Regions from separate parts of the Anaerospora sp. genome, predicted to be linked through region 3. Evidence: riboswitches for the same ligand, from Rfam matches in the RefSeq annotation. Region 3 holds a riboswitch; each other region holds the start of a gene.

Region 1 (6,169 bases), on a different contig from region 3:
GGAACAGGTAACTGACAAAATCGAAAAAAAATTACAGGATACACCGGGAATCGATTATTTGAAAAGTTATTCCCAGCCTGGTAAAGCGGTCATTTATGTTACGCTGAAAGATTCCGTGAATGAAAAGGACGTCCGCCCTACCTGGCTGGAAGTGCGCAATATGGTGAACGATATTAAAAGCACCCTGCCGCAGGGTGTTGTTGGTCCCAGCTTTAATGACCGGTTTGATGACGTGTTTGGCTGTATTTATGCCCTTACTTCCGATGGTTACAGCTATGAAGAAATGCGTGAAAGAGCGGAACAAATCCGCAGAACCTTATTAGGAGTTAAAAATGTTAAAAAAGTAGATCTAATCGGTGTGCAGCCGGAACGAATCTACATTGAGATGGAGAGCAGTAAACTAGCTCAGTTGGGAATTGACCCAAATGTTATCATCAATGCCGTTAAAACCCAAAATACGATGAACGCTTCCGGTATGGTTGAAACCTCTTCAGATAATGTATACCTGAGAGTTAGCGGTATTGTAGACGATGTTGCCACCTTGCGAAATTTACCGCTTAGGGTAAATGAGCGCACATTCCGTTTAGGCGATATTGCCAAGGTAGACCGCAGTTACGTAGAACCGATGGAGCCCAAAATGGTTTTCAACGGGCAGCAATCAATCGGCCTTGCAATTTCTATGGAAAAAGGCGGCAATATTCTTACCCTGGGAGACAATCTGGATAAAACGATGCAAGGCTTGCAAAAAGAATTGCCTCTCGGTCTGGAGCTGCATCAGGTGCTGTATCAGCCGGAAATCGTAAAAGCCTCGATTGGAGAATTTGTTAAATCTCTGTGGGAGGCAATTGCCATTGTTCTGATTGTCAGTTTCCTGAGTCTCGGAGTCCGGTCGGGTATTGTAGTTGCCTTATGTATTCCGCTGGTTATCGCCGGTATTTTTGTCGGTATGCAAATCATGGGAATCGATTTGCATAAAGTTTCCTTAGGCGCTTTAATTATCGCACTTGGACTGCTGGTCGATGATGCCATTATTGCCGTTGAAATGATGACGGTAAAGCTGGAACAGGGCTGGAGCAGATTTGATGCGGCTTGCTATGCCTACACGGCAACGGCATTTCCCATGCTGACAGGAACGCTGATCACTTGCGCAGGGTTTATTCCTATTGGATTTTCCAAAGGGTCGGCCTCCGAGTTTACCAGCAGTATTTTTACCGTTGTTACGATAGCCCTGCTGCTGTCGTGGTTTGTATCTGTTCTCGTGACGCCCTTGTTAGGTTATAAGCTGATCAGACCGAAGCATGTGGCAGCAGAAAACCAGGATATGTATGATTCCAAGTTTTATCGCTTATTCAGGCGGACACTGACCTGGTGCCTGGAACATCGCAAACTGGTTTTGAGCATTACGGCAGGTTGTTTTATTGGATCAATCGGTCTCTTGTCCTTTGTTAAACAGGAGTTTTTTCCGCCTTCTGTCCGTACTGAGCTTATCGTTGAGCTTACCTTGCCTGAAGGGTCTTCTATGATTGCTGCTGAGCAGGAGGCCCAGAAATTTGCTCAAAGTATTACCGGAGACGGTGATATTGCCAGCTATAGTTATTATGTCGGGCAGGGAGCGCCGCGCTTTGTACTGACAAGTGATCCGAAGCTGCCGGCAAGCAACTATGCTCAATTTGTTATTGTTGCCAAAGATTTAAAAGCCCGTGAAGCTTTGGAAATTAAAATTAATAAGCTTTTTGCCGAGCAATTTGAAAATGTACGTGGTCATGTCAAGCTGATTCAGACCGGACCGCCGTCGCCTTATCCTGTTATGCTGCGCATTTCCGGCTATGATCATGAGATGGTACGATCAATAGCTCAGCAAGTAAGCGATGTATTGGTGAACAATCCGAAACTGGCTCATGTCAACTGGGATTGGAATGAAAAGAATAAAGTCATGCATTTGAATATAGATCAGGATAAGGCACGAGCACTTGGCGTTGACAGTCAGAACTTGGCTCTCAGCCTGCAGATGCAGATTTCCGGATCTAAGGTTGCTGAATTTTATGAAGGGGATAAAACGGTTAATATCGTTTACCAGCTCGATAGCCACAACCGGAAGGATTTATCGGCTGTTAAGAACCTGCCTGTTCATATCGGCAGCGGAAAATTTGTGCCGCTAGAGCAAATTGCTGTGATAAGCTATGAAGCAGAGGAAGGATTAATCTGGCGGCGAGACTTAAAGCCGACTATTACGGTGCAGGCTGAGGTGCTGCCGGGTGTAACCGGCAATGATGCCACCAAGCAAGTATATGAAGAACTCAAGACTTTGCGGGCGAGTCTTCCGGCCGGTTATAGCGTTGATATCGGCGGTTCTTTAGAAAAAAGCAAAAGCTCGATGGAGTTTCTTTTGCAGCCTGTTCCGGCGATGATTGTATTGATTGTTATCCTGCTCATGTTTCAATTGCAAAAAATGTCGCTTATGGTGCTGACCTTGCTTACGGCACCTTTGGGGATTATTGGTGTCAGTATTTCCATGCTGTTGACTCTGCGCCCGATGGGATTTGTAGCGGAACTTGGTATTCTTGCACTGAGCGGCATGATTATCCGCAATTCGGTTATTCTGATTGATCAGATTGAGCAGCATATTAAGGCAGGTGAAGCTCCCTGGGAAGCAATCATCAATTCTGCCGTACTGCGTTTTCGTCCCATCATGCTGACTGCAGCAGCAGCAATACTTGGAATGATTCCGTTGATTCCCAGCACGTTCTGGGGACCTATGGCTGTTGCTATTGCAGGCGGCTTATTAGGAGCAACGATTTTGACATTGCTTGTGCTGCCTACCATGTATGCAGTTGCGTTTAAAGTGAAGAAATAAGCAGGTCTGTCTCCAATAGATATAAAACCTATTTGAGACAGACCCCTCGTAGCATGGGGAAATCCCGAGTTCCTACTTTTGTCATCGAAACAAAAGTAGCAAAAATTCTAGGCCTGTCTTCCAATAACCTTGGCCAACCGTCAGCTTACTAAAATTCGTAAACTCGCTTCGCTCAAACAGTACGAATTTCTTAACGTAATCTGCCGGTTGGCCATCCTGCGGAACGGCTATTTCCAGAAGGGCCGATAAGAACGAAAACAAGAACAAGACAAAAGGACATAACTGTTTATTTTGTCTTGATACAAAAGTAGAGTAGCAAAGAGAGAGGCTACCTCAATCGTTGGTGAGGCAGCCTCTCTCTTCACATATTGCATTATTTACATTTTTCGTTTGATTTACAAGCTTTTTTCTGTGGAGCTATTTCGCAGGCAAAATTGACGTTGGCATCGTTGCATTTGTTGTTGTCTTTGCAATTCTTTTCATTTTTCTTTGCCATTTAGTAAGCACCTCCTTTGTGTGATGAATTTATTTTTCCCTCTAACAAAATTATTATGACTGTAATAATTTGATAGAATAAAGCGGAATTTATTGGTTTGATTGAAATATGTTACAAATAAGTATTTAAAATTCTATACAGATGATTGACAGCTATTTCTAGCTATGGTATGCTTTATAAAAATTAAATACGTTTAATCTCTTATCCAGAGAGGTCGAGGGACTGGCCCGATGACACCCGGCAACCGGCAGCAATGCAGTGGTGCTAAATCCAGCAGGATAAAATTTTCCTGTGAAGATGAGAGGAATGTGGTAGCTGTTGCAAACCCCTTCCTTGAAGGGGTTTTTTTATTTGCCGGACTGGAGAGAATTAAACCTTAAACTTGGGAGGAAAATATGGAATTTTGTTCTAAAGTAGCTCACGTTGGTCTCTGTACCGATGCCAAAACCGGTGCAATCAGTACACCTATTTATCAATCAGCAACCTTTCGTCATCCCGGGTTAGGGCAAAGTACCGGCTTCGATTATTCGCGGACCCAGAATCCGACACGCAAAGTGCTGGAGGAAGCAGTAGCCGACCTGGAAAACGGCATTGCCGGGTTTGCATTTTCTTCCGGTATGGCGGCAGTGTCAGGCGTATTGATGATATATAGCAGCGGCGATCATTTAGTCGTTGTTGAAGACTGCTATGGCGGAACATACCGTATATTGGACAAGGTATTTGCCCGTTTTGGCATTACCACAACCTTTGTTGATTCCAGTGATATGACGGAAATCGCGCAGGCAATCACGCAAGATACGAAGGCTATTCTTGTAGAAACACCTACCAATCCTTTAATGAAGATTGCCGATATCCGGCAGATCGCGGCATTGGCCCATCAGCATAAGCTGCATTGCATTGTGGATAATACCTTTTTGACTCCTTATTTCCAGCGTCCGCTGGAATTAGGAGCTGATATCGTTATTCACAGCGGGACAAAGTACTTATCAGGACACAATGATGTATTATGTGGTATCGTTGTTGCACGCGAAGCGGAATTAGCCGAAAAAATACGGTTTATTCAAAACGCCACCGGTGCTGTGCTCGGCCCTCAGGATTGCTGGCTGCTGCTCAGAGGAATGAAAACGCTGGCGCTTAGAATGGACCGGCATAATGAGAATGCCGGACTGGTTGCCCAGTGGCTTACCAATCATCCCAAAGTCGAGCATGTATACTATCCTGGACTAACTAACCATCCCGGCAGGGAAATTCAGGAGGCTCAGGCCTCCGGCTATGGCGGTATGTTGTCTTTTACAGTAACCGATCCGGCGCTGGTGCCGCAGATATTGGCAAAGGTTAAGCTGCTGCAGTTTGCGGAGAGCTTGGGCGGCGTAGAATCGCTGATTACCTTCCCTGCTGCTCAGACGCATGCCGATATACCGGCAGATATCCGTGCACGGCTTGGAATATCGGACTGTTTACTGCGGCTTTCAGTGGGGATTGAGCATTCTGCCGATATTATTAAGGATTTGGAACAGGCTCTCGGTTAAGTAAAAAATGTATTTTAATGGATTGACGTTATATTGTATTTGTGGTAATATTTGATCATAATAACAATATCGTTCGGCCGATCAGACAACTGAAGGCTAAGGGTGCTTTATAAAGCTGCCTTTAGCCTTTTTGTTATATGTTGGCGACTATAATGGGTCATAAATAAGGAGGGTTTTATATGTCACGCATTGCTCAAAATTTAACGGATCTTATCGGTAACACCCCTTTGCTGGAAGTTCGTAATTATAACCAAGAGGAAAAACTTGAAGCCAAACTTGTCGCTAAACTGGAGTATTTTAATCCTCTCAGCAGCGTAAAAGACCGGATTGGCTATGCAATGATTAAAGATGGTGAAGATAAGGGACTAGTGAATAAAGACACTGTTATTATCGAGCCGACCAGCGGTAATACTGGTATTGCTCTTGCGTTTGTAGCAGCTGCGAGAGGCTACAAATTGATCCTGACTATGCCTGATACTATGAGCGTGGAACGTCGCAACCTGCTTAAAGCACTTGGTGCCGAGCTGGTATTAACTCCCGGTGCGGAAGGGATGAAGGGCGCTATTCGCAAAGCAGAAGAATTGGCTGCTTCAACGCCGAATTCTTATTTGCCTCAGCAGTTCAACAATCCTGCTAATCCGGAAATTCACAGAAAAACGACTGCCGAAGAAATTTGGCGCGACACCGATGGTAAGGTGGACATCTTTGTTGCCGGTGTTGGCACAGGCGGAACAATTACCGGTGTAGGCGAAGTCCTCAAGCGTTATAACCCGAATGTTAAAATTGTAGCGGTAGAGCCTTTCGACTCGCCGGTGCTTTCAGGCGGCAACCCTGGCCCTCATAAAATTCAGGGTATTGGAGCAGGTTTTGTTCCCCAGGTTATCAATACAGCCGTGATTGATGAAATTTTTAAAGTGAAGAATGATGAAGCTTTTACTGCTGCGCGTAATCTGGCTAAACGGGAAGGTCTTCTTGTGGGAATTTCCAGCGGCGGTGCTGCTTTTGCTGCAACAGAGATTGCCAAACGCCCGGAAAACAAAGGGAAAACAATTGTAGTGCTGCTGCCTGATACCGGTGAAAGATATCTTTCCACTGTACTTTTCGAAACAAACTAAGGATAGGAAATGTTTTCAAGGACGGAAGGCTAAGTCACCCGATAAGGGTGCTTAGCCTTCCGTCCTTGAAAAAAATCTAGGTTTTCTTGTTGATTGAGCTTACGCCGCTTGCTGCCAAATTTTTATTGACATGACTGCGGTCACATGCTAATATCAAAATCAATAATTACATAGC
Region 2 (6,169 bases), on a different contig from region 3:
AGGGATTCCACCGGAAACCTTTGCCTTTTTGTATAAAACAAATGAGCCTGCACTGTGCAGGCTGGTAGAGAGAAGAGATAATATGAAACAGCACGTCTGGGTTGACAGCCAAAATCGCAAATTGTCCGTAGTCGTTCACATCAATGAGGAACAGGAGAAGCAGAAGGCCATTGTAGTTTGCTGCCATGGTTTTACCAGTGATAAAATCGGTACGAATCAACTGATGCTCAATGTTGCCAAAGCGATTGCCGCAGCGGGAATTATCACGGTTCGCTTTGATTTTTCCGGTTCTGGCGAAAGTGAAGGGGAGTTTGCAGATGATACGATTGTTAGCGGCTGGCTGGAGGATGTAGGCAATGTCTTCCATTGGATAAAAGGCGAGCCACGTTTTAGTGGATTGCCGGTCTATCTGCTGGGACATAGTTTAGGCGGGCTTATTGCTCTTAGCTATGATGATGCGGCAATAGCCGGACGGCTGGTGCTGGCGCCGGTTGTGAAGCCGATTGACAACTTTTGCGATATCATTCTTGGTCCCGAGTTGTGGCAGCGGTCCGTACAGGGCGAAACTATTGCCAACTTCTTAAATAAAGGCTTTAGCCTCAGTCCCCGTTTTGCAAGGGAGCTGCTGGAGAAGCGCTATGAACCTTTAGTTAAAGCACAGTCTTATCAAACGCCGCTATTCATTGTGCATGGTGATGAGGATGCCGTTGTGCCGCTAGCGGGCTCACAGGAATTGTACTCCCGGTACAAACGCGAAAAACAGTTGGAGATTATTCCTGCCGATCATGTGTTTGCCGGAAGGCATGCGGAACTCACTTCGCTGCTGGTAGGCTGGTTAGAAAAACAAACGGAGGGATTATGATGGTGAGAGAAAAAAATGTAGAGAGCTTATCCTGCACTGACTGCAGTATTTACAATTGCCGGACTAGAAGCAAAGCGTTCCCAGGCTTTTGCCTGACAACCAAGGATAATGATGGCCATCCTATTGCTGAGGATATTGAAGAAATAAAAAACTACCTCCAAGGGGACGAAGAGGATGCGATAGTAGCCAGAGCTTCGGCCCAGGTAGAGGGACTTTTTTATGGTAAGCTAACCCGAGTAGAAGAAATTATTGAGTTTGCCAATCGCATCGGTGCGAAAAAGATCGGTATTGCCACCTGTGCCGGGTTGATTGAAGAGGCAAAAATCTTTGCGGATATTCTCACTGCCAAAGGACTCACCTATTACAGCGTAATTTGTAAGGTAGGCTCGGTGGATAAAGCGGAGATCGGCATACTGGAAGAGCACAAAATTAAACCGGGCGGTCATGAAGCAATGTGTAATCCCATTCTTCAGGCCCGCATATTAAACTACCACAAAACAGACCTTAATGTGGTTGTAGGACTGTGTGTAGGACATGATTCGCTGTTTATTAAATACTCGGATGCTTTAGTTACCACTCTTATTACAAAAGACCGGCTGACAGGGCACAATCCGGCAGTTGCTTTATACACTGCACATTCGTATTATAAGCGGCTGCTGCAGACAAAAGAATAGCGAAATGAACAATAATAGGGCATTGACAAGTGACCGAAAAAAATGTTAAAATCGTCACAATTGAATATGACTCTTATCTAGAGTGGTCGAGGGACTGGCCCGATGACACCCAGCAACCGGCAGCAATGCAGTGGTGCTAATTCCAGCAGGATTTATCCTGAGAGATGAGAGAAAGGTCGGAATTAAAAAGCCCCTTTCCTCGTGGAAGGGGGCTTTTTATTATGGATGCCTCCAACCCTGGAGTGCTTTAGCGATACATGTTGGAGGTGAAGGATTTGACATTGGAAAGCGTGTCAATAGCAGACGAATTACTAACTACGGTTGATAGTTTTTCTTGCGTTGCCCATGTAAAAGTAAATTTGCTGAACAGCTCTTGTGCTGTTTCACACATACTGCAAGAGCTTGCCCGTAACAATGTGAATTTAGAATTAATCAGCATTCGCTCCGAGCAAGTGATGTTTACGGTGCCGGAGGAAGCAATAGATGTTGTTTATACTGGTTTAAAGCAGCTAGGCTGTTGCTTTGATATTGAAAAGCAATGTTCAATTGTGTCCATCAGTGGTGGCAAGGTTACACAAGTACCGGAATTGACTGCCCGTATTACCGGAGAACTCCTTTCGCAGCAGATACCACTTTTACGAATGTTTGGCTCGGTCCATCAAATAACAATGCTATTACCAACGACTCATCTGCCATCAATGGTAAGTATTCTGGAGAGTAAATTTGGCATTGCATTTATATAAGTTTTGGAGCTGAAAGACATTTGTACGGTATTGTTAGGAAAAGAGAGGGTATATATGGAACAGAAAATAGATAAAACCGGTAAAGAAACTGGAGCAGCGGCTTCTAAAAAAGGCTACAATCAAATAGTTATTACTATCAGGGACGGCAAGGTAATTTCCTTTGAACAAAGCGTTTATGACGGTGCTGCAGATAGAGCAGAAGGCAATAGTGTGTAGTGGGAAAGCAAATGTAAATCCAGTGTTGACAGAGGTGTAAGAGGATGGTAGAATTTATTCATTAAATTGCATAAACTCTTATCAAGAGTGGTCGAGGGACTGGCCCGATGACACCCGGCAACCGGCGGCAATGCTTAAGGTGCTAATTCCAGCAGGATAACCCTGAGAGATGAGAGAAAGGCGTATGTAACTCCTTTCTTCGGAAAGGGGTTTTTCGTTGTGGTGAAGCGATAACCGGTTAGAAATGGAGTGAGCAATTTGACAAAGAATACGAATAAGCCAGCCCCTAAGAGCGAGGAAGTTATTTCCGATGAAGTGCTGGAAAAAATAGAGAAATCCTTCAAAGGGATGCTGCATGGAACCATTACTCTTATTATCCAGGATTCGCGGGTCATTCAACTGGAAAAACACGAAAAAATAAGACTTGTTTAAAGGAGGCACAGGGAATGGAGAAGAGTAAAGCCGAGCTGGCAGCGCCTAGCAAGAACTCCAAAAATTCCGCTGAGCTTCAGAAAATGATACTTGAGGCAATCGGCGGATTAAAATATGGTCAGGTCGTATTTGTTGTTAAAAATGGAAAAGTCGTTCAGGTGGAACGAACGGATAAAAGCCGGGTTACCGGTCTTGAAGGTATATTTGGCGATGGAATTTAGGTCTTATTCCTGGTTGGAAGGTACGCCCTAGGGTGTGTCTTCAAACTAGCGGAATGGTCAATGGCGAGTGATTTTTGTGCCAGGCAAGGCAATTTTTTGCAGGAATAATGGGCCTTATTTCAAAAAAAATTAACGCAGTATGGTGCAAAAAGCACCGTCAGTGGACGTCTTGATAGTTTGAAAACACGCCCTAGGCCGATCAGTAAACTGAAGGCTCTAAATAAAAGTTATCAGTTACAATATTGGGAGGAGAATGAACGATGACATTACCAGAAAACTTACGTTTAGCGTCTTTAGCAGTCCATGGAGGACAAGAGCCTGATCCGACAACCGGTTCGAGAGCAGTACCTATTTATCAGACAACCTCTTATAATTTCAGAGACAGCGAGCATGCGGCAAACTTGTTTGGCTTAAAGGAATTTGGCAACATATATACGCGGATCATGAATCCGACAACTGATGTCCTGGAGAAACGCATTGCTGCTCTAGAGGGCGGAGTGGGAGCTTTAGCCTTTGCCTCCGGTCATGCAGCCATTAGCGCGGCAATATTCAATATTGCCCAGGCCGGTGATGAGATCGTCAGTTCAGCCAGTCTATATGGCGGTACTTACAACATGTTTGCCTATACATTGCCGCGGCTGGGTATTAAGGTACATTTTGTAGACTCAAGTGATCCGGAAAATTTCCGCAAAGCGATTACTCCGAATACAAAAGCTATTTATGCCGAAACAATCGGCAATCCTAAGATTGACGTGCTGGATATTGAAAAAGTTGCGGCAGTTGCCCATGAGAATGGCATACCGCTGATTATTGACAGCACGTTTGCTACACCTTATCTGTGCAGACCGATTGAATTTGGAGCAGATATTGTCGTCCACTCGGCTACTAAATTTATTGGTGGCCATGGTACCTCCATGGGCGGCTTGGTCATCGATGGTGGTAAGTTTGACTGGAATAACGGCAAATTCCCACTGCTAAGCGAACCTGATCCGAGCTATCATGGCATCCGTTATACGGAAGCACTGGGGGCATTGGCTTATATCATCCGCCTGCGGGTACAGGTACTGCGCGACTTAGGAGCTTGCTTAAGCCCGTTCAACAGCTTCCAGTTCCTGCAGGGTCTGGAGACGCTGCACCTCAGGTTAAAGCGTCATAGCGAAACGGCGTTAGCGGTAGCCAAATACCTGGAAGCACATGAACAGGTATCGTGGGTTAGCTATCCTGGTTTGCCTGGACATACGGACTATGCGCTGGCCCAGAAATATCTACCCGAGGGAGCAGGGGCTATCCTTACCTTCGGCATTAAAGGCGGCTTAGCAGCCGGGAAGAAATTTATTGATTCCTTGCGGCTCTTCTCACTGCTTGCCAATGTTGGCGATGCCAAATCGCTTGTCATTCATCCGGCAAGTACGACTCACTCTCAATTAACTTCAGAACAGCGCAGTGCTGCAGGGGCACCTGACGATATGGTAAGACTGTCGCTTGGTCTCGAAGATGCCGCTGATTTGATTGAGGATCTGGAGCAGGCGCTCGCAGCTACCAGGTAATAATAGGAAATACAGATAGCCGGGCTGCTGACAGAGGCAGCCCGGCTTTTTTCTGGTTAAATTAAGAGACGGTAACAGGAATTTGCTCCGGCAACCACGAAAATATAATGGTAAATACAATGTACTACATTGGTTTTACGGACATATAATGGGGGAATCAACCATGTTACAATTAGATAAGAAACTTGCTGCATTGCTGCAGCTTTTACAGGAATTAGAGAGCTCGGTTATTGGTTTTTCCGGAGGTGTGGACAGCACTTTTCTGGCGGCTGCAGCTTACCGGGCACAGGGAGATAAGGCGGTAGCAATAACGGCCTGCTCCGATACCCTGCCGGAAAGTGAGCTGAAAGAGGCCGAGGCGACTGCCTGCCACATTGGAATCCGTCATCTTGTGCTGACTATCAGTGAGCTGGACAGTCCTGACTTTGTAGAGAATACCAACCAACGCTGTTATTTTTGTAAAAAAACACGTTTTGGAGCTTTAGCAGAGTGGGCTAAAAACCAGGGGATTAAGTGGGTCTTAGACGGCTCCAATGCCGATGATGTTTCTGATTACCGCCCGGGCTTAAAAGCAATCGGTGAGCTAGGTCAAGTGCGCAGCCCGCTGCTGGAAGTTGGTCTTACAAAAGCAGAAATCAGAGAATTGTCGGCCGCCTGGAATTTGCCGACCTGGAATAAGCTGAGCGCAGCCTGTCTTTCTTCCCGGGTTGCCTATGGGTTAGCCATAACCTCGGAAAAATTAGCGCAAATTGAGCAGGCGGAGGAATTCTTAAAGCCTCTTACCACCGGACAGGTACGGGTACGCCATCATGGAGATATCGCCCGTATTGAAGTGGCTCCCCAGGATATAGCTGTATTGGCACTGCCGGAAACGGCGCAGGCCATCAGTACTTACTTTAAGGAACTGGGCTTTACGTTTGTTACGCTTGATTTGACTGGTTACCGTACGGGCAGCATGAATGAAATTCTTCCTCAGGCAAACAGCAACTTATGATGTGCGGAGGTGTTTTATGCTAAAGGCTATTCATAAAGCGGCAGCTACTCACAGTCTGGAAAAAGAAGAGATTGTTCAATTGCTTCAGACGACGGATTGCGATAGTCTGCTCTTTGAAACGGCTGATTCGCTGCGGGAAAAATACGTGGGCAATTTTGTTCACTTGCGGGGACTTATTGAATTCTCGAATATTTGCAAACAGAATTGTCTCTACTGTGGTTTGCGGCGAGAGAACCACAATGTGCAAAGATATCGCCTTACAACAGAAGAAATTCTCGATTTTGCCGGCAAAGCCCGCTCTTACGGCTACCGGACAGTAGTTCTGCAATCGGGTGAAGATGATTATTTTACAGTCGATAAAATGCAGTATATTATTCGTAAGATAAAAGAACTTGATTTGGCAATCACCTTGAGTGTAGGTGAAAAATCCACTTCTGAGTATTCGGCGTACAAGGAAGCCGGGGCAGACCGGTATTTGCT
Region 3 (6,169 bases):
AGCTGGAGCACTCGGCGGTGCTGCCCCATAAACGGTACTATAGTATTTGCCGTTTTTATCATGACCTAAGAGGGGCTGTGAAGATGCTATTATATCCTGCATTAATGGGTCATAAGGATTTAAAATCGGTGCATCAAGACCTGCAGCCAGGCTCATAGCGCAGAAGGTGGCATTCATCAGATCACGGCGGGGCAGGCCGAAGGAGATATTGCTTAAGCCCATTACGGCCGGATAACCAAAGTGCTGACGATATTGCCGGAGGGTGTCCAGTGTTTCCAGAGCTGCTTGTTTCTCTGCTGCCACAGTGAGAACTAATGCATCCAGCAGCAGGTCATTGGGCCGTAATCCGGCGGCAAAGGCAGCGTCTACGATCGTGTGAATGACATCAACCCTCTCTTGGGCAGTTTGTGGCACTCCTCCGGGGGCTATCGGCAAGCATAGTACGGCTGCACCGTATTTTTTCGCTAAGGGTAAAAAGCTTTCCAGTCTTTCCGGTTCTGCACTTACTGAATTGATTAAGGCTCTTCCGGGATAAGCTTTTAAACCTGCTTCTAATGCCTCCGGATCAGTCGTATCGATTGCTAATGGTACATCTACCAGCATAGATAATTCCCGTATAGCCTGAGTCATAGCAGCTGCCTGGTCAATACCGGGGACACCCATATTTACGTCAAGTATTTTCGCGCCTGCCCGAACCTGGCCGAGAGCTTCTTTCTTTACTGCGATAAACTGGCCTTCCTTTATATCTGCAGCCAATGCTTTTCGCCCGGTAGGATTAATCCTTTCGCCAATGATGGCAGTAGGAAAGGAGGGTCCGAGAAAGACTGTTTTGCTGCGGCTGGTTAAAGCTGTATATGCCGGTACTTGACGATGCGGCACCAGATTTTGGTCGAAATGATCTACTACGTTTCGAATCTCCTTAATATGATCAGGTGTTGTACCGCAACAACCACCAATGTAAGAAACACCTGCAGAAAGCAATTTAGGTATCCACTCGGCCATTTGCGCAGCACTCATCGGAAATACAGTCTGACCATTGATTAGTTCCGGCATACCGGCGTTGGCCTGAATACTGATAGGCAAGCTGGTTGCTTTGGCGAGGCTTTCTGCAATTGGCAGCAGTTGAGCCGGACCAAGCGAGCAATTAGCGCCGATAACAGAGGCACCCATTGCCTCAAGAATGATAGCTGCCGTCTGTGGGTCTGTTCCTGTGACTGTCCGGCCATCTGCTCCGTAGGAGAGCTGACAAATAACAGGCTTAGTTGTGGCTGCTTTAGCAGCTAATAAAGCTGCACGCATCTCCTGGATATCAATTACTGTTTCTATCAGGATATAATCAACACCCGCTTCAGCGAGAGCACAAATTTGCTCATAGAAAACATCGTAGGCTTCATCAAAGCCTAAATTGCCGATTGGTGTAATAAATTTACCTGTTGGTCCTACAGAGCCGGCAATCTTAGTTTGTGGGCCGCAAGCCTGGCGTGCAGCATTAACAGCGCATTTATTGAGCTCTGCCACTTTATTGCTCAAACCATAGTGCTGAAGTTTGATACGGTTGGCACCGAATGTATTTGTTTCAATGATCGTAGCACCGCTGGCAATGTACTGCTGATGGATTGCGGTAATGATATGAGGCTGTTCAATATTATACAATTCCGGACAATAGCCAAGTGGTAACCCTGCTTGCTGCAGCATGGTACCCATAGCACCGTCAAATACATGAATCATAGTAGGTTAGGCTCCTTTCTTTATAAAAAGGGATTGTTTTTATTTGTATGTAAGAGACTGTTATTTTGTTTTCTTGCTGTGGCAATCGACTTGGCTACAATTTGCACATGTGTTCTTGATCTCTGAATCTGCAGCTGTAACCATAGTAGATGAGCGGGGAATAAAACCAATGACGGCGGATACTGATTTTCTAGGTGACATCATAGACGTTTCAGTTACTGTAATACCGATTTGTTCGGCTCCGGCAAGTTTAATGATTGCGGTCTGAGCTGTGATGTCCCAGTTGCCATAGCCAGGGCTGAAGCGCCAGGTGGTTTTATACCCAAGACGGGCTGCCTGCTGGTCAATTAACTCATTCAGTTGATCAGCTACCATTTCGACAGCAGTAGTAGCTGCTGCATCCAGTAGTAATGCCGAGGTGTATTCACCTTTTTCAAAATGACCGGTTATTGCTTGCTCTAATTGCTTGCCGATTGTTACAGCTAATATAGCTACTTTTTCAGCACCAGCAAGATGTTTTTTGATAACTTCACCGGTGAGTTTTAATGGTTCAAGGGCTGCAATGAGTGCCTGCTCTGATTGGTAGGGGTATATCTCATAAATCCCCGCAGGTTTTGCCAGGCTTTGTACCTCTAAGCAAGCTTCACTTATTAGTTTAGTCGGGAAATCCTCACTTCGTGCCAGTCCGGCATAACGGCGAGTTTCCTTTTCATCAACTTTTTGTAATGTGGCATTATAAACCGGCACTGATTTCCCTCCTTATAATACATAAGCCCCCAATCCGTAAGGAAAGGGGGCAATACCTTTCCTCTCATCTTTCAGGAATACTTTCCTGCTGGATTTGGCACCACTGCATTGCTGCCGGTTGCCGGGTGTCATCGGGCCAGTCCCTCGACCTCTCTGGATAAGAGATATTAGTATGTAGTTATCGTAATGGAATTACTATATCGTATTAGACGAGAAGTTGTCAACTAAAGGTTAATATTTATCGTTATGTTAACCATAATGATAAATATTAACCTGTTTCATTTTATTATTATTATGTTAATAAGAATAAAGTTTTGTCGGGCAATGGCTTTTCTGGTATTAAGATGTATTTTTTGCAGGAGAAAGATGGTTTTATGTGGAAGTTCAGCAAGACTTACATTAGATGAGGTGAATTATTTTGGTTAAAGTGATCGCCATTGCCAATCAGAAGGGAGGCGTTGGTAAAACAACAACTTCTGTTAATCTGAGCGCCTGTTTGGCCGCGCTTGGCAAAAAGGTACTGCTTGTTGATATAGATCCGCAAGGAAATTCTACGAGTGGCCTGGGAGTAAACAAATCAACTATTAAGCGGTGTGTATATGATGCTTTGGTTAATGATGTGCCAATCGAGTCGCTAACGCTGCAAACAGAAGTCCCCAATTTATCATTATTGCCTGCTACTATTCAGCTAGCAGGTGCAGAAATCGAATTAGTATCCATTATGTCCCGTGAAACAAAAGTAAAGCGTGCACTAGATAAAATTAAGTACAATTATGATTTTGTGATTATTGATTGCCCTCCTTCATTAGGTCTTTTAACGATTAACTCTTTAACTGCTGCCAATTCTGTTCTTGTCCCTATTCAGTGCGAGTTCTATGCGCTGGAAGGATTAACACAATTGATGAATACCATACAGCTCGTTCAAAAAAACTTAAATCCTTCTCTTACCTTGGAAGGGGTAGTTCTTACAATGTTTGATGCCAGAACAAACCTCTCTATTCAGGTTGTAGATGAAGTGAAAAATCATTTTCGTAATAAGGTATATCAAACAATTATTCCCCGTAATGTCCGCTTAAGTGAAGCGCCCAGCCATGGTCAGCCTGTTATGATTTATGATCCAAAATCCAAAGGGGCAGAAGTTTATTTTGATTTAGCTAGAGAGGTGATTGGTGATGAGTAAACGTGGATTAGGTCGTGGCTTAGACGCTCTTATACAAACCGCGTCAACAACCAATAGCGAACAACTTGGACCAACTACAGATATTCCTGTAACGATTATTACACCTAATAAATTTCAGCCTAGACGAGTATTTGATTCAGAGGCTTTAGCGGATTTAGCACAATCAATTAAGCAATATGGTGTTGTTCAACCAATAGTTGTGCGTAAGACGCTCAATGGTTATGAGTTGGTTGCAGGCGAGCGGCGCTGGCGGGCATCACAATTAGCAGGTTTAAAAACCATTCCCGCTGTTATTAGAGAGTATACTGATGCAGAAATGACGGAAATTGCATTAATTGAGAATCTGCAGCGGGAAGATTTAAATCCGATTGAGGAAGCTTTTGCTTATAAAAAGCTGATGGAAGAATTCGGACTTACGCAAGAAGAAGTAGCTCGTAAGATTGGTCGTAGTCGATCTCACATCGCGAATATGGTCCGATTGCTTAATTTAACGCTTGTTGTACAAGAACATGTTTCACGTGGAACATTATCGATGGGACAAGCAAGACCAATTTTATCATTAGAAAGTGAAGAATTACAGATTGAAGCTGCAGATATTATTATCGAAGAAGATCTGTCTGCCCGTGATGCAGAGGAGTTAGTGAAACGTTTAGCTACAACACCGCGAGTAAGAAAACAGGTGCAACCTGAGAAAAGAGAATTTTTTCTAGTTGAAGCTGAGGATCGTCTCAAAATGATTCTCGGGACGCAGGTGAAAATTAAACCAGGCAAAATTAAAAGCAAAATAGAAATTGAATTTTATTCTGGAGATGATTTAGAACGAATCATTGAGACTCTTGGCGCGCCACAGGCGGAAGCGGCAGCTAGTAAGCTTCAAGGACCTTTAGTTGTGTAATGTTTCACGTGAAACAAAAAAACATAGCAATAGGTGATTGCAATGGATAATGCTTTTCGTGTAGAAAAAGACCTCATCGGTGAACGGAACGTTCCAGCTGAAGCCTACTATGGCATACACACAGTGAGAGCAGTAGAAAATTTCTCGATGAGCGGATTTCCGGTAGACTTAACACTTATCAAGGCTATTGCATTAATTAAAAAGGCCGCTGCTATGACTAATAGTGAATTAGGATGGTTAGAACCTGCAATTGGCAATGCAATTATCAAAGCAGCTGAAGAAGTAATAGATGGACGGTGGAATGAACAATTTGTCGTGGATGCCTTACAAGGGGGAGCAGGAACTTCGACCAATATGAATGTCAATGAAGTACTCGCTAACCGGGCAATCGAGTTATTAGGCGGCAATCGCGGTGAATATGGCCTGGTACATCCGCTTAATCATGTTAACCTCCATCAGTCAACAAACGATGTTTATCCGACAGCACTTAGAATAGCAGCAATATGGCTGTTGCAACCGTTAAGTGAAGCCTGTGCAGCTTTACAGCAGCAATTACAAGAAAAAGAGGCGCAGTTTGCTGCGGTTGTTAAGGTTGGTCGAACTCAGCTGCAAGATGCAGTTCCTATATTGCTCGGTCAGGAGTTTAGTGCTTTTGCTCAGGCAATTTCTCGTGACCGGTGGCGGCTATATAAAGTGGAAGAGCGACTCCGCCAGACCAATTTAGGTGGTACTGCAGTGGGGACAGGATTAAATGCGGATCGAAAATACATTTATATGGTCAATGAACGGGTACGCGGTTTAGCGAAACTTGGCCTAGCCAGAGCAGAGAATATGGTCGACATAACGCAAAATGCCGATGTTTTTGTTGAAGTATCGGGATTAATAAAAACTCTTGCAGTTAATTTAAATAAAATAGCAAATGATTTGCGCTTATTATCATCCGGACCGATAGCCGGTTTAGGAGAAATATGCCTGCCTGAAAGACAGGCTGGTTCTTCCTTAATGCCGGGAAAAGTAAATCCGGTTATTCCAGAAGCGGTGAATCAAATTGCTTATCATGTAATTGCTGGTGATGCTGCGATTACAATGGCAGCGCAGGGTGGCCAGTTAGAATTAAATGCTTTTTTACCGCTGATAGCTCACCATTTGTTAGGCAATATTCAAATGCTGAATCGCTGCGTCATAGCGTTTGGGGATCTGTGTATCTGTGGTATAGAAGCTAATGAAGAGCGGTGTAAGCAGCTGCTGGATAAAAGCTTAGCAGCTGCAGCAGCCCTGGTTCCTTATGTCGGGTATGACCGGGCAACACAAGCTGCCCGTTATGCTCATCATAAAAAAATGGCGATTGATCAGGCAGCTATGGAATTAGGGATAGTCACAAGTGAAGAATGCAAAGTGATTTTTGATATACAAAGAATGACTCAGCCTCTTCAGCGTGCAAAAATATAAGATTAGATCGATAATGGAGAAGTGAGGAATATAGCATGCAAGATACACCGAAAGGATCGAGACTGCATATTGCTATTTTTGGCCGCCGTAATGCCGGAAAGTCCAGTCTAATTAATGCTTTAACGAATCAGGATATTGCACTTGTATCAGATGTACCGGGGACTACGACT
Region 4 (6,169 bases), on a different contig from region 3:
CTATTTCGTTCAGGTTTTTAATTTTCTTAGAGTAAACGCCCATTGGTTCAATATGAACAGCAGCGGTATAAGTGAGCTGCAGATTGCGTTCGGCAGCGAATTTAGTCAGATAAGGAATGTGCTGGAAGAAGTTAGCATCCAGCTCTTTTTCTGCAACAGCAACATTAGGACGGACATAGTCGGAGAACTCAACGATTTGCAGATCAATACCATCTTTCTCAAGCAAGGGCTTTACGACCTTTAGAATTTCCGCATGAGGAACTGCAGTTGCACCTACTTTTAGCACTGTTTTAGCTGTTTGCGCAGGAGCTTTGGCAGAGTTATTGGATGAGCTGCCGCATCCTGCGGCGACAAGAGCCAGAGTAAGCACGGAAATAAGTAAGAGAGCTAATTTTTTCATCGTGAATTCCTCCTGAATTTTTAATTTTAGTTTATTATTTTTGGAATTTATTTTTTGTTAAGCCGGCGGGCGAGATAATCTCCCCCCGACTGGACAAGCTGAACCTGGGCAATAAGGATCACTACCGTTGCCAGCATAATATCGGCCCGGAACCGTTGGTACCCGTAGCGAATAGCCAGGTCACCCAGCCCGCCGCCGCCAATAGCTCCGGCCATTGCCGAGTAACCGATGAGGCTGATAATGGTAATGGTGAGACCAAGGATAATGGCAGGGAGCGCTTCCGGCAGCAAGACTTTTTTAATAATTTCCCAGGGGGAGGCTCCCATGGCCTGGGCGGCTTCGATTACGCCGTGATCTACTTCCTTTAAGGCTGCTTCCACAATGCGTCCGACAAAAGGGATCGCGGCAATACTTAAGGGGACAACCGCCGCATTGGTTCCGATAGAGGTACCGACAATCATGCGGGTGATCGGGATAATAGCGACCATCAGAATGATGAAGGGAGTGGAGCGGGCAGCATTGACAATTGCGCCTAACACACTATTTAAAGGGATATTCTCAAGGATGTGTCCTTTATCTGTTGTAACCAGTATGACGCCTAACGGAATACCGACCAGTGCAGCAACAAAAGCCGAGATCGCTACCATATAGGTAGTTTCCAATAATGCCTCAACCAGCAGCGCGAGCATTTCTTGCGACATAGCCGATCACCTCAATTCCCAAATCTTTTGCCCGTAAATAGTTCAAGGCATTTTCAATATTTTGCTGTTCTCCCGATAGTTCAACGATCAGTGTTCCAAAAGGAGTGCTTTGAATATGGTCGATATTGCCGTAGAGGATGCTGGTATCTACATTAAAGCGGCGGATCATACCGGCGATAATCGGTTCTCCCGCAGCATGCCCGATGAAGGATAAGCGCAGAACCAGGTTTCCATCCTGCAGGGGAGTCGCTGAGAAATTTGTATCAAGGAAGATATCTGGCAAATCGTAGTTAATGATGGCCCGGATAAACTCCCGCGTAGTTGCAGATTTTGGTTTTGTAAAGATATCAAGCACCGGTCCTTGCTCAATAATCAAACCACCTTCGATGACTGCGACGCGATTGCAAATTTCTTTGATAACCTGCATTTCGTGTGTGATTAAGACAATAGTTAAATTGAGTTTCTCATTAATACTTTTTAATAAATCAAGGATGGATTTAGTTGTCTGCGGGTCGAGGGCAGATGTAGCTTCGTCACAGAGCAGCACCAGCGGTTTGCTGGCAAGTGCCCGGGCAATACCTACCCGCTGCTTCTGACCGCCGCTAAGCTGTGCCGGATATTGATCTTTCTTATCCGTTAATCCTACCAACTCTAAGAGTGGCAGCACATCGGCAGCGATTTCTGCCTTGCTTTTTCCGGCCAGCTCTAATGGGAAGGCGACATTCTCATACACAGTACGGGAGGAGAGAAGGTTGAAATGCTGGAAGATCATGCCGATCCTCTTGCGCATATTTCGTAAATCCTGCTCGCTCATGGTCGTTAATTCCTGATTATCTACCGTTACGGTACCTGTAGTTGGCTGTTCAAGCATATTGATGCAGCGGATAAGTGTACTTTTACCGGCGCCGCTTTTGCCAATAACGCCGAAAATCTCGCCCTGGTCAACTTTTAGATCTATACCTTTAAGGGCGTCCACTTGTCCGGCGGTACCCTGATAGGTTTTAGTAATACCTGACAAATTAATCATGGTTATAGTTGCTCCTTTCTAAAAAACAAAAAAACCTCTTCGACAAAGACGAAGAGGTAGTTAACCTTTTAATCTTCATCTGCCGGGATAAACTCCCGTGGAATTGGCACCGTTTTCACATTGCTGTGATTGGTTGCCGCGGCGTCATAGGGCCATTCCCTCAGCCAACTCTTGATGAAATGAGTTTTCTATGTAGTTGATGTAACAAATAGTATCATGGTAGTGTAAACATGTCAAGTAAAAAAATATCACTTTATTTATCACGAAGTAAAGAAAAAAAGGATTAAAGACAGGAAAAAGATGTTTATACTAGAATAGTAATTACAATGAAAAGAAATCCAGTGAAGGAGCGATGACCATGACGGTCAATCCGAAATTAAAGGATGCCCTGACAGATCAGTTGTTTAAGGCAGTTTTAGCACTCCAGTCAGAGGAAGAATGCTATCAGTTTTTTGAGGATATTTGTACAATCAGCGAATTAAAGTCACTGGCCCAGCGCCTGGAAGTAGCCCGCATGCTGCAGGAAGGCCATATTTATGACGATATTGTCCTCCGGACGGGAGCAAGCACAGCAACGATCAGCCGGGTCAAACGATGCTTGCACTATGGAGCGGATGGTTATAAGGTGATCCTGGACCGTTTAAAAGATACAGCTGATGGGGGAGACGCATAAATGAAACAAGACTATGTACCGCAAATTCCGTATGGCACACGCGATTTTCTGCCCCGTGAGGCAGGTCGCAAACGGGTGGTTGAAGCAGGTTTGGCCCAGCTTTTTGGCAATTGGGGCTATGATGAGGTTGTAACTCCTACCTTCGAATATCTGGAAACACTGATGGTTGGCGCAACGAATGACGTAGAACAGCATATGTTTAAGTTTTTGGATAAGAATAATCGTATATTGGCACTGAGGCCGGATATGACGACGCCTATTGCCCGGACAGCTGCAACTCGCATGCGCGAAGCAGGAGTGCCGCTGCGCTTGTTTTATTTGACGAATGTTTTCCGGTATGAACTGGCCCAGGCTGGCCGGCAATGCGAGTTTTACCAGGCCGGAGTGGAACTTCTGGGAGCACCGGGACCCGCTGCCGATGCAGAGATTATTGCACTGGCTGTTGCGTCTATGCAGGAAGCCGGTTTAACCAACTTTCAAGTCAGTCTCGGTCAGGTGGATTTTATTAATGGCATTATGGCGGAAAGTGAATTGAATCCCGCCCAGCGCCAGCAGGTCAAAGCCGCAATTGTCCGGCGTGATCTTGTTGGATTGGGAGAAATCCTCAGTGCCAGCGGCTTGAGCGCCGATATGCAGAAGTTCCTCAAAAGTATTCCTGTGCTGCATGGCCGCCAGGAAGTATTTGAGCAGGCCTACAAGATGGCTCCTAATGAGGTCAGCCGGGCAGCGCTCGATAATCTGGCGGATATTTTCCGGCTGTTGACTAGCTATGGTGTACAGGAGCATGTTAATTTTGATTTGGGGCTCATTCGTGATTTTGACTATTATACCGGTATGGTATTTGAAGGCTATACACCGGGCTTGGGTTTCCCGATCTGCGGCGGCGGCAGGTACGACAAAATGCTTGCGGCCTTCGGCAGCGACAGTCCGGCAACCGGCTTTGCTCTCGGCATTGAAAGGGTGCTGCTGGCACTGGAGCGCCAGGGCTTAAGCACACCGCCAGCAGACAAAGACTGTTATGTAGCCTGGCAAGGCAATAGCTTGCCAGAGGCAATTGCAACAGCGAATAAGCTTAGGGCAGAAGGCTGGCGGGTCGAATTGGCACTGGAGGCCGAGAGCCGGGAGGCTGCAGAAATAAACACGAGGCAGCGGTGTTGTACCAAGCTCCATTATATAGGTGGTTAACAAAAATGCTAAAGCGAATCAATCAGGTTGTTAGTGCATTGACGGCAACGATAACCGATGCTGACCGTGATTTTGTCGGTCGCGAGCTTCGTCCGGCAGAGCAGCGGCTTTTCTGGAATATGAATAAGCCAGACCAGCGCCATGCCCTGAATGTGGCATATACGGCGCTGCGTCTGGCAAAAGACCGGACAGATATTGATAAGCCGCTGCTTACCCAATGTGCTTTATTGCACGATGTGGGGAAGGTAAAGGGCGATGTCAGTACGTTTGATAAAATTGCGGCGGTTATTGCTCACAAAATAGCGCCGCACTGGGCGCGAAAATGGGCAAAAGAAGGGCGGGGCAGCAAAGTTGCTAATTTGCGCCACGCCTTTCATACCTACTTTCATCACGCCGGGCGAAGTGCTGCTTTTCTGAAGCAAATCGGCAGCGGGGCAGCGGTAATTGCTATTGTAAGCCGCCATCATGACGCACCGGCGTTTCATGATATACCGGAGCTTACTTTACTCAGAGAAGCGGATGAATTGAATTAATACCCTTTGGCCTTATCAACTACATTTTCCATTTCAGCATGCTGGATAAACCGTCCCAGATTGTCGGCAAAGAGCTTCATTGCCCGATCAAGATAAGCTGGTGACAAAGCTGCTAAATGCGGTGTCAGGATAACGTTCGGCATTGCCCATAAAGAGCTGTCCTTTGACAGGGGTTCGTGATCAAAGACATCAAGTCCGGCTCCCTGAATTAATTCCTGTTCAAGAGCTTGAATCAAGTCAGCTTCTTTTACAACAGCGCCACGGGCGATGTTAATAAAATAGGCAGATCGCTTCATTGCTTGAAAATGCTCAAGGCGGAAAAATCCATTTGTTTCTTCAGTCAGGGGTAAGGCTGCCACTACAAAATCAGCTTCTGCAAGCATCTCATAGATACGGTCGGGAGTATATAATTCATCAACAAAGATTTCCGTTGTCATTTCCCGCTTAACAGCGATTACGTTCATGCCCAGGCCTTTGGCTTTTTTAGCAATTGTCCGGCCAATACTGCCAAGCCCAACAATGGCAATGGTTTTGTCCTGAATTTCCTCGGTGGGAACACGCTTCCAGATCTTTTGCTGCTGCTGGCGGATTAAAAGGTTCAGCCCTCTTGTGAAAGCCAGCATGAGACTTAAAACATGTTCTGCAACAGGGATGCCATGAATCCCTTTGGAATTGGTTAAAATAGTATCACTTGCCTGCATGTCGGGAAAATTTAATTTTTCTACACCGGCGCTTAGTGCATGTACCCATTTTAGTTTGGGAGCATTTTGAAAAAGGGTGCGAATATCCATCCAGCCCCAGGTGATCAGAATATCGGCGTCACCAATGTGCTGTCTGGCGTCCTCCAGATTAGTAGTGTGAATAACGGTATCGGGTGCAACATTATTAATTTTTTCAATATGCCGGTCAGCTAATGGATTAAGTACTAAAATGTTGAGTGCGGGTGCCATAGTGAACCCCCTTTATGTTATTGGTAGTATTCTCCAAATACTTCTACATATTCACCAAAAATCCTACAAGAGTAATTGACCTTTCTTTTTAAAGATGATAATATATTAACATGTTAATCCTTTAATGTGTTAAAGGAAATAAAATCACAGGAGCGAAGCTATGACTTCCAGTGATATGAATTACTTAACAATTGCTTTACCGAAAGGTAAATTGTTTGATCTCTCCGCTAACATGCTGGCCCGGGTAGGGTTTTCAGCCGAAGGACTCAGTGAAAACTCGCGCAAGCTGGTTATTACTAATGAAGCAGCCAAAATTCGCTTTATTATCACAAAAACACAGGACCTGCCTACGTATGTTGAGTATGGCGCTGCTGACATCGGTATTATTGGTAAAGATGTTTTGCTAGAAGAAAATAAAGATATTTATGAACTGCTGGATTTGAAGTATGGCTTCTGCCGCTTGATGGCGGCTGTTCCCCAAAGTCTGCTGCAGGACAAAATGAGTGACTATGCTCACATGCGGGTGGCAACAAAATATCCCCGGGTTGCTGAAAAGTACTTTCACAGCCTGGGTATCCAAATGGAGATTATCAAGCTTAACGGTTCTATTGAACTGGCCCCGATGGTAGGTTTGGCTGAGCTGATTGTCGATATTGTTGAGACCGGCAGAACTCTTAAAGAAAACAATCTGATAGAAGTG

What was found. A riboswitch is a leader RNA that binds a small molecule or an ion and turns the genes downstream of it on or off. The one in region 3 is predicted to bind S-adenosylmethionine.
Region 1: another riboswitch for S-adenosylmethionine. It lies ahead of RTR76_RS13465 (PLP-dependent aspartate aminotransferase family protein); the one in region 3 lies ahead of RTR76_RS00650 (vitamin B12 dependent-methionine synthase activation domain-containing protein).
Region 2: another riboswitch for S-adenosylmethionine. It lies ahead of RTR76_RS13545 (hypothetical protein); the one in region 3 lies ahead of RTR76_RS00650 (vitamin B12 dependent-methionine synthase activation domain-containing protein).
Region 4: another riboswitch for S-adenosylmethionine. It lies ahead of RTR76_RS04155 (methionine ABC transporter ATP-binding protein); the one in region 3 lies ahead of RTR76_RS00650 (vitamin B12 dependent-methionine synthase activation domain-containing protein).

The regions. Positions count from the first base shown of each region.
Region 1 is NZ_DALZUO010000016.1:53,056-59,224, forward strand. Features, by position in the region: gene RTR76_RS13455 (efflux RND transporter permease subunit) at 1-2,854, shown strand, start outside; gene RTR76_RS13460 (hypothetical protein) at 3,228-3,350, opposite strand; SAM riboswitch class I at 3,549-3,654, shown strand; gene RTR76_RS13465 (PLP-dependent aspartate aminotransferase family protein) at 3,746-4,879, shown strand; gene cysK (cysteine synthase A) at 5,059-5,994, shown strand.
Region 2 is NZ_DALZUO010000016.1:72,924-79,092, forward strand. Features, by position in the region: gene RTR76_RS13535 (alpha/beta fold hydrolase) at 1-862, shown strand, start outside; gene RTR76_RS13540 (DUF1847 domain-containing protein) at 859-1,536, shown strand; SAM riboswitch class I at 1,607-1,707, shown strand; gene RTR76_RS13545 (hypothetical protein) at 1,812-2,279, shown strand; gene RTR76_RS13550 (hypothetical protein) at 2,334-2,495, shown strand; SAM riboswitch class I at 2,571-2,671, shown strand; gene RTR76_RS13555 (YezD family protein) at 2,754-2,927, shown strand; gene RTR76_RS13560 (YezD family protein) at 2,942-3,148, shown strand; gene RTR76_RS13565 (homocysteine synthase) at 3,409-4,695, shown strand; gene larE (ATP-dependent sacrificial sulfur transferase LarE) at 4,844-5,689, shown strand; gene hydE ([FeFe] hydrogenase H-cluster radical SAM maturase HydE) at 5,706-6,169, shown strand, end outside.
Region 3 is NZ_DALZUO010000001.1:128,321-134,489, reverse strand. Features, by position in the region: gene RTR76_RS00655 (homocysteine S-methyltransferase family protein) at 1-1,728, opposite strand, end outside; gene RTR76_RS00650 (vitamin B12 dependent-methionine synthase activation domain-containing protein) at 1,789-2,475, opposite strand; SAM riboswitch class I at 2,537-2,639, opposite strand; gene RTR76_RS00645 (AAA family ATPase) at 2,894-3,655, shown strand; gene RTR76_RS00640 (ParB/RepB/Spo0J family partition protein) at 3,648-4,550, shown strand; gene RTR76_RS00635 (aspartate ammonia-lyase) at 4,593-5,999, shown strand; gene hydF ([FeFe] hydrogenase H-cluster maturation GTPase HydF) at 6,035-6,169, shown strand, end outside.
Region 4 is NZ_DALZUO010000003.1:117,644-123,812, forward strand. Features, by position in the region: gene RTR76_RS04145 (MetQ/NlpA family ABC transporter substrate-binding protein) at 1-400, opposite strand, end outside; gene RTR76_RS04150 (methionine ABC transporter permease) at 448-1,101, opposite strand; gene RTR76_RS04155 (methionine ABC transporter ATP-binding protein) at 1,070-2,128, opposite strand; SAM riboswitch class I at 2,201-2,309, opposite strand; gene RTR76_RS04160 (YerC/YecD family TrpR-related protein) at 2,487-2,801, shown strand; gene hisZ (ATP phosphoribosyltransferase regulatory subunit) at 2,802-3,986, shown strand; gene RTR76_RS04170 (HDIG domain-containing metalloprotein) at 3,992-4,519, shown strand; gene RTR76_RS04175 (D-2-hydroxyacid dehydrogenase) at 4,516-5,469, opposite strand; gene hisG (ATP phosphoribosyltransferase) at 5,630-6,169, shown strand, end outside.